2 linked regions of the Caldivirga maquilingensis IC-167 genome follow. Each later gene encodes a partner of the first gene's protein in a complex. Links are inferred from orthologs where the notes say so. Each region holds a gene or a part of one and is shown in the gene's direction. Other genes may lie near its edges.

What was found. Proteins that work in one complex are often made in the same cells at the same time.
Region 2: CMAQ_RS09425 (region 1) and CMAQ_RS06830 share a complex: the UniProt entries of both Methanocaldococcus jannaschii proteins name them as parts of the 50S ribosomal subunit. The link is inferred for Caldivirga maquilingensis IC-167 from one-to-one orthologs.

Annotation. Positions count from the first base shown.
Region 1 is NC_009954.1:1,907,814-1,913,996, reverse strand. The notes cover bases 1,570-4,569. They hold CMAQ_RS09425 (50S ribosomal protein L5), read left to right. Parts: upstream 1,570-2,772; coding sequence 2,773-3,366; downstream 3,367-4,569. Other genes in these bases: CMAQ_RS09420 (Nre family DNA repair protein), read left to right, coding at 3,447-4,569; CMAQ_RS09430 (30S ribosomal protein S4e), read left to right, coding at 2,060-2,773; rplX (50S ribosomal protein L24), read left to right, coding at 1,632-2,063; CMAQ_RS09440 (hypothetical protein), read left to right, coding at 1,570-1,587. Outside these bases: CMAQ_RS09455 (hypothetical protein), read left to right, coding at 1-257; CMAQ_RS09445 (hypothetical protein), read right to left, coding at 754-1,083; more of CMAQ_RS09440, read left to right, coding at 1,204-1,569; more of CMAQ_RS09420, read left to right, coding at 4,570-4,667; CMAQ_RS09415 (SPL family radical SAM protein), read left to right, coding at 4,664-5,494; CMAQ_RS09405 (purine-cytosine permease family protein), read left to right, coding at 5,946-6,183. UniProt on the Methanocaldococcus jannaschii protein: This is one of the proteins that bind and probably mediate the attachment of the 5S RNA into the large ribosomal subunit, where it forms part of the central protuberance.
Region 2 is NC_009954.1:1,403,518-1,409,489, forward strand. What follows is about bases 2,105-4,893. They hold CMAQ_RS06830 (50S ribosomal protein L14), read left to right. Parts: upstream 2,105-3,176; coding sequence 3,177-3,611; downstream 3,612-4,893. Other genes in these bases: CMAQ_RS06825 (hypothetical protein), read left to right, coding at 2,105-3,131; CMAQ_RS06835 (MarR family transcriptional regulator), read left to right, coding at 3,925-4,893. Outside these bases: CMAQ_RS06820 (ABC transporter substrate-binding protein), read left to right, coding at 1-1,104; more of CMAQ_RS06825, read left to right, coding at 1,287-2,104; more of CMAQ_RS06835, read left to right, coding at 4,894-4,905; CMAQ_RS06840 (glycogen/starch/alpha-glucan phosphorylase), read left to right, coding at 4,982-5,972. UniProt on the Methanocaldococcus jannaschii protein: Binds to 23S rRNA. Forms part of two intersubunit bridges in the 70S ribosome.

The DNA of each region.
Region 1 (6,183 bases):
GTAGGGAGTTTAAGTATGCGTTGAGAGACAGTAAGATATTAATCATAGCATTAGTAATCATGGTGTTGTTCATGTTAACATTCCTCGTCCCAGCGTTAAACAGCCTATGGTTAACAATAGGTAGCGTAAACACACTCTACGCATCACCACCCATACTAGTCACTATAGCCATATACGCCGTTATGATTTTCATGATTTACATGGGTTACGTTAACCTTACATCATATGTAGCAGGGTTCAAGGCAATAATGCGCTAAGCCTTATTGAGAAACACTAAAATAGTTAAATGGCATCAACTCACCTAAGGGCCCGTAGCTCAGCATGGATTAGAGCGGCGGCCTCCGGAGCCGTAGGACCCGGGTTCAAATCCCGGCGGGCCCGCTAAGGTATGGCTCCCCCTACACTCCTCTCCATTACTGCCCTATTCCCTGAAATTAAACATACTACAGTACATGAATTACTATTGGCTTAATCAGCATGATTAAGTCCAGTGGGTGTATGGTTAAGGGATTTACTATGCGGGCTTTAAGCCATGCAATATGATAAGGCTTATGTCGACTTCATGTACAATCCACTGTACTAAGTCTTAGAGGTCTTTAAGGAGGTGCATTGTGGGTGATTATGTTAAGGCTATGAGGCTTATTGTTGGTAGGGTTCTTTAGGGATTACATTAGTTATGGCTGGAGTTTATGAATGAGGCTTACAGCAGAGTTAATGGTGAATTAAAATTATTGGGTTAATTCCCATTTAACGCTAAACTCGCTCGCTCTCCTCCAATGCTATTAATTCAATAAGCTTCTCCCCAAGGTACCTTTCCCCCCTTATTATTAAATCATCAGTGGCTTCATCGTAGTACTTCTTAACTAACTTAAGTACATTGGCTAGGTTAACTTCATCATTCTCCTCAACTATGACTGGGCCATCTAGTGTTGAATTCTCGTACACTGTGATCAACTTATTCGAGTAATACATTATATCGTACATTGCCACAATCTTACCGTCCTCAACCTTCTTAAATATTTGAACCTTCAGTAATGGTTCAGTTATACCATGCCTAACCCATTCATAGTATTTTATCTTCACGCAAACTAAATTAAACCACCCCTTTTAAAAGGCTTCTCAGTAGACTCCTCATCAGTTGAGGCATATGCTTCCGGTGAATCAATGAGGTTTTACTTATAAACCCATGAATCTAATTAACTGGTGCTTAATGTGGATGAATTAGTGAAGGGATTAATGAGTAGCTGCGGCTCCGGGGATTTCCTTGAAAGGATTCACTCCGAGGTTCAGGACACTATAATTGATGCTGCGGAGTTGGGTATTAGTAATGAGGAGTTGATTAAGGTGCTGGGTATATATGCCTTAGCTCAATCACTGAGGTTAATTAAATTAAACGTAATTGAGTTTGAATCGAATTATAGTGACTCCTTGAGTGACGAGTATGTTAGGGTTATTCAATGCTTATTAAAGTCATTGAAGGGGTTAAGTGTGGAATGCGTAATAAGTAATGAATTTTTAAGGAGGGTTCTCCAGTACGCGTCAACGCTTGTTAATGAGGTTAAGGCGCATTGCATTAGTGACTTATAGTTAATTTTATAAGGGCAATTAAGCGTGGGTTTAAGGATAATAACATGCCTGTGTTAACATCATCGAGTCAACCCAGGAAGCAGCATAAGGCGCTTACTAAGGCGCCTTGGCATGCTAGGCGTAGGTTATTGACTGCACCATTATCTAAGGATCTTCAGAGGCAGTTGGGTATAAGGAGGATACCTGTTAGGGTTGGGGATACCGTGCTAATACTGAGGGGGGACTTTAAGGGTACTAGGGGTAAGGTGACTAGGGTTGATTATAAGAGAGTGAGGATATACGTTGACTCGGCTTCATTTAAGAAACCCAGTGGTGAGGCTGTGTACTACCCAATACACCCATCTAAGGTAGTTATCGTGGAGCTTGATCAAAGCGATAAGGCTAGGGTTGCTGCAATTGATAAGACTAGGAAGGCTAGGGAGGCTAAGGCGGGTGTTAGGGAGGTTATAACACCACAGCAGGGTGGTCAATCATGACGCATTTAAGGAGATCAACATCACCTGAATGGTGGCCTGTGGAGAGGAAGGGGGCGCCGTGGTCAATTAAACCAAGCCCAGGACCCCACCCGGCTAACTCAAGCATACCCCTCGCGGTGCTTCTTAGGGATGTATTCCACTACGCTAAGACCCTTAGGGAGGCTAGGTTAATAATAGGTAAGGGGTATGTTAAGGTTGATGGTAAGGTCAGGAGGGATTACAAGTACCCAGTCGGCTTAATGGATGTTATTGAGTTAACGCCAATAAACGAGTACTACAGGATTATACCTGATCCAGTTAACTTCCTAAGGCCTATTAGGATTGATAAGTCTGAGGCAGGCGTAAAGGTGTGTAGGATTGAGGATAAGACCATGGTTAAGGCAGGTAAGATTCAGTTAAACCTACATGATGGGAGGAACATAATTGTTGACCAGGATGAGGGTAGGAAGTATGAGACGCTTGGGAGCGTTGTGGTTAATCTTGAGGACGGTAAGTTAATGGATTACTACCCAATGCAGCCTAACCAATACGTAATAGCCTTCAACGGTGTTAACGTGGGGAGGCACGGTACTTTAATTAATTGGGTTAGGTCGTTTAGGAAGAGGGACGCCATAGCCACGGTTAAGGCTAAGGACTCTGAGTTCAGGACGGTATTAAACTACCTACTCGTTATCGGTAAGGAATCACCAGTGGTGAAGGTGACTGAGTGATGCCGGCCATTGACCTATCAACCATTGATTTAAGGGCAATAAAACCCAGTGACCTGGATTGGAGGAAGTTCACACTTGATACAGGTCACCCAATGAGAAGGATATTCATATGGAGTGTGGCTGTGAATATGGGGATTGGGCAGAGTGGTGAGAGGCTTGAGAAGGCCGCTAAGGTTATGTCTGAGTTAACTGGGAGGACACCATCCTATAGGCTTGCCCATAAGTCAATTAAGGACTTCGGAATAAGGAGAGGTGAGCCAATAGGCCTATTAGTCACCTTAAGGAGGAATGAAGCCGTCTGGTTCCTACTAAGGGCCCTGGCGGCGGTTGACTTCACGCTTAGGGAGGAGAGCTTCAATGCAGGTAACGTAAGCTTCGGTATTAGGGAGCACATACTTGTACCCGGCTCTAGGTATGACCCAGCATTAGGCATATTTGGCTTCGATGTTGCAGTAACCCTAGCTAGACCCGGGTTCAGGGTTCAGTATAGGCGTAGGGCAAGGGCAGACGTGGGTAAGGATCATAGGGTAAGTAGGGAGGAGACCATTAGGTTCTTCCAAGACGTATTAGGAGTCAGGATACTTAAACGCTAGGTAATTACCCTAATTAAGTTAAGTAAGTATACTCATTGAGTGAAAGGTATTTAACCATCCTAAGCACCATCTAATGCGTAGTGCGGATTAACCCTGAACTATGCATTAAATGCCGTGGGGAGTATAACCTATGCGGGTTAGCGTACTGCCCAATACTAGTGAATAATTGGACACTTAGGAGGATTAAGCCCCTTGAGGGTAGGCAGGATGTTAACGGCTCCTCACCCCCAAGCATCATGGTTGGTAGATTAGGTTACCCTAAGGTTAGAGTCTACCCAGCCACACCACCCACTCATGGGGACACAGGTTGGCTTGAGGAACCGAGGACATGGTTAAGCATGAGGCTTGAGGACTTCCTATCAAGTAGACTCACGTTAATCAGGGGGTCAGTAATCTTCAAGGTTAATGACCCAAGGAACCCACCTAGGCAACTCCACGACATACAGGTAATGGCTATTTCAAGCGGACCCGTGGACACTGAGTTAACGCTGGCTAAGCCAATTAAAGGTAATGTAACCTTAAATGAACAGGAACCACCAATAGGCCCCTCAGCCCCATTGAGAAGCATTAAATTATCCACAATACCTCAACCAAGCAGGGCTGTGGAGAAGGCTTACTCCGACGTGGATTTAAAGGCTAATGATGCCGTTTGGATGCTTTATAACTCAGGCATTGATGTGCACGTTATCTCAAGGTTAATGAGCGTAGGCGCCATAGGTAGGGGTAGGGCTAGGAGACTCGTACCCACTAGGTGGTCTATAACTGCGGTTGATGAGGAGGTTTCAAGTAGGTTAATCAATGAGGTTAAGAATTACCCTGAGTTAAGCGAGTACAGGGTTTACGTCAGGAGGAGTAACAATAACCTATTCATAGGCATACTAGCCCCACACACCTGGCTATACGAGTGGGGTGAGGCATGGTGGCCTGGGAGCACTTGGAACACCTGGGGAAGTGAACCAGTGATTGAAATCGATAGTGAAGGCTACTGGGGTAGGGACACCTACCCAAGCATCGGTGGATGCTACTACGCAGCCAGGTTAGCTGCAGCAGAGGCGCTTCATAGTATGCATAGGCAGGCAGCCGTAATTCTCTGGAGGGAGATTTACCCAGGCTTCAATATACCTGTGGGTGTTTGGTTCGTTAGGGAGAATGTTAGAGCCATGTTTAAGGGTAGCTACGTCAGCTTCAGTAGCCTTGATGAGGCGCTTAAATTCGCCTCAAGTCAACTTAAACTACCGCTGGCTCAATGGGCCTCAAGATCCTACGTATTGAGGAGGTTAAGGGAGGCTAGATTACTATGAGTATCATAGTTAAGGAGATTAAGGTTAAGAAAGCCCTAAGTAAATCCGGCCTACCCGAGTACGACTACGCCCTCAACCCATACTTAGGCTGCCAGCATGGTTGCATATACTGTTATGCAAGGGACTTCACCAAGGGGGAACCAGCCATTAAGTGGGGTGAGGTCGTGTATGTTAAGGTTAATTTAATTGAAGTACTCAGCAGTGAGGTTAAGGGGCTTAGGAGAGGTGTTGTTGGTTTATCAACAATAACAGACCCCTATCAACCCATTGAATCAAAGTATAGGCTCAGTAGAAGGGCCTTAAGCCTACTTTGCGATTCAGGATTCCATGTTAGTGTTCAAACCAAGTCAGCCCTAGTGATTAGGGATATTGATGTTCTTAAACAATGCGGTGAAATGGCTGATGTTGGCTTAACGATAACAACAATGAGTGATTCATATAAGTTAATTGAACCAAACACACCACCACCGTTGGTTAGGGCAATGACCATTAGGAAGCTTGCTAAAGCTGGTGTAAAAACATGGATATTCCTAGGCCCAATAATACCAGGCATAAATGACTCAAGGCTCAATTACGAGCCAATAATTAGATTAGCCAAGGAGACTAACAGTCAATTAATAATAGACAGGTTTAGGCCAAGGGAAACAGCAGTAAGATTAATGAGGACTAAATTAAACATTAACCCAGTGCCAACAAATAATTGGTGGAGAAGAGTAGTAGGCGAATTAACACAACTCTGCGATAGCTACGGCGTTAACTGCATTACTGAGGAGGATGAGTGGAGGAGTAGACGTAGGAATAACTCAATACTCGACTACTTAAAATAACTCCCTTAATAATGGGATAATTCACAGCAACCGTGCCTACTATCATTCTAATTAATGGTTAATCAAGTTGAGGCAGGTGAATTATTTAATAAGCATGCATAAGTACTAGTAGTAAGTGATGATGGTTTGCAGCCCTGATAACTGATGATACCGCTGATTCCTGAACCCACGTAACCATGGATGCCAACTGCATGTACATTAAGTTTTCAAGGAAGTAAAGAATAATACTTAACATGAATAAGTTAATCAAAATAATTAAAGTATCATTCATATGCATTAAGAATCAGCCGGAGGACAATTACTAAGGCCTTTGCCAAGCAGTGAAATTACCCAGTAATCTCCCACCCAATGCTAAAGCCAGTTAACATATAAGGATAGAAAAACAAACCTACCACTAACTGTTCATGAAGTAGAGAAATGCTTAAAAATACATAAACTATATAGTATTGCTATGGCAGGAGAACCTAGGAGGCAAAGGCGGTTCATATTTGATGACTACTCGATTGAGGAGGTGCCTATTGTTGAGAGGTATGGTTTGTATAATGTGTTCTTGACATTAAGTGCATCGTTTGGTGCCATAGCGGTTTTATTTGCTGGTGGTGTTCTTGGTGGTGGTCTTAACTTTACTAATGCAATAATAGCCGTGATGGTTGGTAATATAATTTTATCTATAATTGGTGCTTTATCTG
Region 2 (5,972 bases), 500 kb from region 1 along the record:
TATAACCATGGTATGGCAAGTGAGATTCCGTGGATTATTCAACCAGCCCACATTACCTACATTGATGTTAAATACGGCCTAGACACCACTGATAGGATTGAGGACTTCGTTAAGAATATTGCGCAAATAACAACAGTATCAACAATAACTATGCCTGAATTGGTTAAATTATACTCATCAGCCACAGGTATACCGAGCGGTAACTGGAGCCTATACATTCACAACTTCGGGCCAAGTGGCTGTGTCTTCTACTTAAGCTTCAATAACTACGTCTGGCCTACTAACGACACTGACTTTAGGTTAGCTATAGTTCACGCCTTAAATGCAACAGCATTGCTTCAACCATACTATGCATTAGGCATGTACTGGGCCACAACCTATGTTGGACCTATCGCACCCAACTTCAAGCCATACTACAACCCAGATAACTTACCTGTTTACCAGTATAACCTAACCCTAGCCTTACAGTACCTTGTTAAGTTCCTTGATAAGTACGGTTACTACGTTGTCTTACCCAATGGTACAGCAATAGGTGATACTAGTGGTACTCAATTACCGACAATTAACATAGTTACCATTGCGCCGTTAACCACGTTCACTAAGGAGCAGTTTGAGATTATTCAAAGTGAATTAGCACAAATAGGTGTACCGGTTTCACTCCAGTTGGTTACTGCGTCAGCCACTGATGATTGGGTTACCCCAAGTGGAACACCGGCTATAGTGGATTTAGGCTGGTGCCCAGATTGGCCTGACCCATTATTCCAGGAAATGTGGCCACTGACCAATATAATAAATGGTGGTATTAGCGGTAACTTAGCTTGGTTCAACAATAGTCTAGTCAATAATATTACTAATGAATTACCCTTCATAACTAATTTAACTGAGCAGTTGAGGCTTGATGCTGAGGTTTATAAGATAACGTATAATGAGGCACCGTACTACTGGCTACCAACTGGTTTAGAATACATGATTGTTCAACCATATGTGAAAGGCGTGATCTACAACCCATACTTAAGCTACTACTACAACACAATGTACTATGTACCATTCACCGCCACATTCTATAAGACAGTAACCACAACCACTACAACCACGTCAAGTTAATTAAATCATTAGTGTTAAAACATTCAAATTCTTATTACTTTATTATTTAATCCCTATTCATTAATCAATGCCCCTTAATGCAATGCGTATTGTCCCTAAATCCACGAAAAATAACTGAACGTAAGCCTTATATTAGGTAATTGACTTGAAGATTGATTAAGTTTATGACTGGTTCCAGTACTGTGGGCAGTAGGTTAATGCCGTGGGTAATGATAATTGCATCACCTATTCTAGCAGCCATCCAGTTAAGTAGGGGGAGTTGGGTTATTGACTTAGTATTTTGGTTAATGCTAATTGGAGTCACTGCACAATTCCTAAGCATGCTTAATGCTAAGTGGAGTTTAGCTGCATTACTACTAGTCGCTGGCTTCTCCTTAGCATGGTTGGGTAGGATTGGTTTAGTCTTCAATTACTTCATAATAACTAATGGGCTTTATCAATTAATTGGCGCGGAAAGCTGGGGTCCAATGCCTGCATCAGTGGCTTTAGCCATTATAATGGTTGCTGGTTTTGACACCTATAGTGTGGGTTTAATACTCATGGGTTATGAATCAGGTAATTTAACCATTAGGGAGGCACTGCGTGGGGTAATGAATTACTTAGTTGATTTCATGCTTAAGTACAGTTACCTCATAGCCTTCCTAATACCATTCATTATCCGTCTAATCCCGGAGATAGTGTCATGGCCGTGGTTCGTCGGCTACGATACACCTGAATACGCGGCAACACTCATGGACATGCTTATTAGGCCTGAATTCATCCACACCTGGTGGTATGATGGATGGACAATGCTTCCCCCATTACTATTCCTAGTACTTTACCCAATTGCCCACGTTGCATCACCCTGGTTAATATTTAAGTTTAATGACGCCGTATTACTTGGCTTAATTGGAGTCTCAATGAATCTAATGTTGAGGAGAATGGGGTTTAGTAGGGGGGATGCGTTATTAGCTTCATTACTGGCTGCACTTTACCCAACCATGTATACGTTATCCTGGGAATTCGCAATGCTTATGCTTGGCCTAATCATGCTGATGCTAACCCTTACTGTGATGCATGTTCACATTGAGTCGGGTAAACGCCACTGGCTAGTGCTAATGGCCTTAACAGTATTATCAGCCTTAGCCCACCAGGTCTCGGCAACGTTAACGGCATTAGTATTCATAACGTACTTCATCATTAAGGATAGGGACCCAAGGTGGCTTGGGTTAGCATTAATAGGCATTGCCGCTGATGCAGTCTACACAAACTTCACTATACTAAATGTAACCCGAACCACCAGTGGTGCCTTAACAGTATCAAGCAGTCTCATAGCTGGCTCAACTACCTCACCATATCAGGCTCTTGAAGGGTACTTGATTCAACTCATAATTAATTACTGGCCATTAATCATCCTAGTCAGCCATGGGTTAAGGAGGGGTAACTTCATAATCTACTCGCTATTAGCCTGGATACTGATTATACTACTGCCTTCAGCCCTAATACCCAGTGAAAGCTTTGTATCATGGTGGATTTGGTCACTAATGTTACCAATACCATTAGCCCCATTATTAACTAGGCCTAGGGCTCTTTCATTAATTATCTTAGCCTTGGTGATTTTACTTGATGTATCGTGGTCATGGTCAACTTTAGTGAATTACATATTCTCCACCATTGGGCCTGAAGCCACACTGGTTCAGGGTATTTACCCAAGGGCCTGCGTTATGACTCCAATGGAGAATTACGCTTATGATGCTGGATTATACATTGTTAATCACCTTAATGGTACATACGTCACTGGTTACTGCCTATACACCTTCATACACTTAGCTGATAGGTTTGGGGCCAATGTAATAGCATCATACGACCCATTAGGCACAGCGTTGAGGCTGAATGGTACAGTGTACCTTGTCACCACCCAGTATTTAAGTAACTACACGTTAATAGCCAGGTTTGGGAATGTTGAAATACTCCCATATAACACTGGTGTGGCGTATCCAGTGTACGTATTCCTTATCAAAAACGATACGAGTAGCCTTAATGGCTAGTTTAATTGGGTAAAGGTTAAATAGACCAGGTTAGCGTGTTTCACTATGGCTAAGAGAGGTGGACCGCGTACAGTAGGTGTACCGTGGAGGTTTCATTTAACGCCAGGAATATTCATGAATAGTCTAGTTAATGTTGCCGATAACAGTGGTGCGAAGGTGGTTAAGGTAATTGGTGTTGTTGGTCACTACTCTAAGAACGTGCATAGAAGGATACCCGGGGTTAGCGTGGGTGATATGGTTGTGGTTAGTGTTCAGGAGGGTAAGCCTGAAATGAGGAAGCAGATACTTAGGGCTATTGTGGTTAGGCAAAGGAGACCCTTCAGGAGGCCTGACGGTACGTGGGTTGCCTTTGAGGATAATGCAGTAGTTATAGTTACCGAGGAGGGGCAGGTTAAGGGAACTGAGGTTCATGGGCCAGTTGCCATGGAGGCCGCTCAGAGGTGGCCTCAAGTAGCCTCAATAGCAACCATGATTATTTAAAACATTGAGTAGTGATGAGTGCCAAAGACCTGACTCGGTGAGTGAGGGATTTGAACGCTGACTTCCCTTGGTGATTAACTTAATTCAATTAATGATAATGCGGAATTTCAAGTAAGGTTCCATTCATAGGCACACCCACTTCTTAGGGATGCGGTGGGATCTTGAAGTATTTAAAGCGCCTAATGATCCAGCTAGGTAATAATAATGTGGTTCCATAATAAGCGTTTAGAGTGTGGGGAATAGCATTTATGTCTCTCTTGCAATTACGTAAAGCTTAATAGTGGGTTGGCTTAACCACAGTGTTGAATACGTAATGAAAATAATTGTATTTACTAAGGATGGTGAATTACCTAGGGAGTTCACTAAGAGTGATGAAGTGGACTCATACCCCCTTACCACTGATGAAACCGTCTTCTCAAGGTATGACTTCATCGGGGTACTTGGCACTGATAGGTTTATACTCAGTGCCCTTCATAAATTAGCCGGGGTGGATAAACCAATAATAACCATAGGCTACGGTGCAGGTTACTTGAATACTATTAATGTTACGGATTTCGGTGATTTAATGAGTAGTCTTAAGAAGGGTAATTACACCGTTGAGGCGATACCAACCTTAACCACTGGTCAAGGTTACGTTGCGATTAATGATATTGTCGTAGCACCCACCAGGAGCGCTACTTTAATGGAGTACACGCTCATTATAAATAATGAATTCGCATGGAGGGATAGTGCTGATGGCTTAATAATAGCCACACCAATAGGTTCAACGGCCTATGCCCTTAGTGCCGGTGGTGTACTCATATACGGTGGCTTAAGGTCCTTTGAAATAGTACCAATTAATTCAACAAACATAGCCAGGGTTCCAGTCATAGTTCCTGATGATTCAAGAATAGTGATTAGTGACTTACTTTCAAGAAGTAAGATAGAGGTTATTGCAGATGGATTAGTTAGGAGGAGTGTCAACACAACGAAGGTAACTGTATTTAAGGGTCCTGAAATTAAACTAGTTAAATTATCCACAGCCACTGCCCTTGACCGCTATAGAAGGATTATTGAATCAATGATAAGTGACCTACCTCCAAGCGCTAAACTAATACTTAAGGTACTTGAGTACGAGGGTCCATTAACGCCTAAGGAGATTATTGAAAAGACACTCATACCTCAAAGGACTGTTAGGGCATCATTAAGATTACTCCTAAGGAAGGGGTTGGTTAATAGGCTTATAGTGCCAAGGGGTAGTAGTAGGTTGGTTGCATACGCGATAAGTAATGGAACTAAGCTTAACATTAAGTGAGACTAAAAGTAATATTAGCGTGATTTAGGGTAATACACTGAGAAAAGACTTAATAACCACTCCACTTGATGCATGTGTGGTTATTGTAAGCGTAACGCCTGAAATAGGACTGGATGAGGGATACACCTACTCAGGTGGGTTAGGGGTTCTGGAGGGTGATAAGTTCTACGCCATGGCTAGGATGAATAAGCCGTACGTAGTCATAACGCTACTCTACAATAATGGCTACGTAGACTACATCTTCGATAACAATAATAACCCAGTACCAGTGCCTCAAAGACACTCCAAGACCTTTAGAAGCATGCTGAACCCAGCGGGTTACCTTAGGATTAACTTAAAGGATACTGAAGTATACGTAAGCGTACTGGAGTATAGGCTTAATAATGCTAAGGTAGTCTTCCTAAGCCCTCAATCACCCAGGTGGGCGTATGATTTAGTTGATAGGTTGTACATTGAGAATGACATTGATAGTAAATTCTACAAGTACGCCCTATTAGCTAAAGGCGCCGCTGAATATATTAGGAGTAGGATTGGTTTAAGGAATGTTGATGTAATAGATCTTCAAGAAGCCTACACCGCAATGCTTCCACTAGTATTACCTCTACCACCCCAGAAGTACAGGATCATAATACATACACCTGGACCCTGGGGTCATCCATCATTCCCAGCTGAATTATTTAGGAGGGAATTCGGCTTCAGGTTCTTTGAGGATCCAGTAATATTAACTGAATTAGGCTTATCCATGAGTAGTGAGGTTATTGTTGTTTCTAAGAAGATGAGGGATGTGGTTTCCAAAGTCATACCGCACCACATGCATAAGGTTAGGGCCGTAACTAATGGTGTTGATGTAATTAGGTGGGTTGATGGGAGGGTGCTTAAGGCCTACATGGAGGGTGGGTTAAACATTGATGCTTTATCGAGGATAAAGAGGGAGATGGCTAGTGAACTTGAGGCTTACTTATCTAAGTATAAGCCTGGTTTAAGGATTAATGACTCATTAACGGTGGCTTGGATTAGGAGGTTAACAAGGTATAAGAGACCTGACTTCATACTAAGGTTCATTGAGG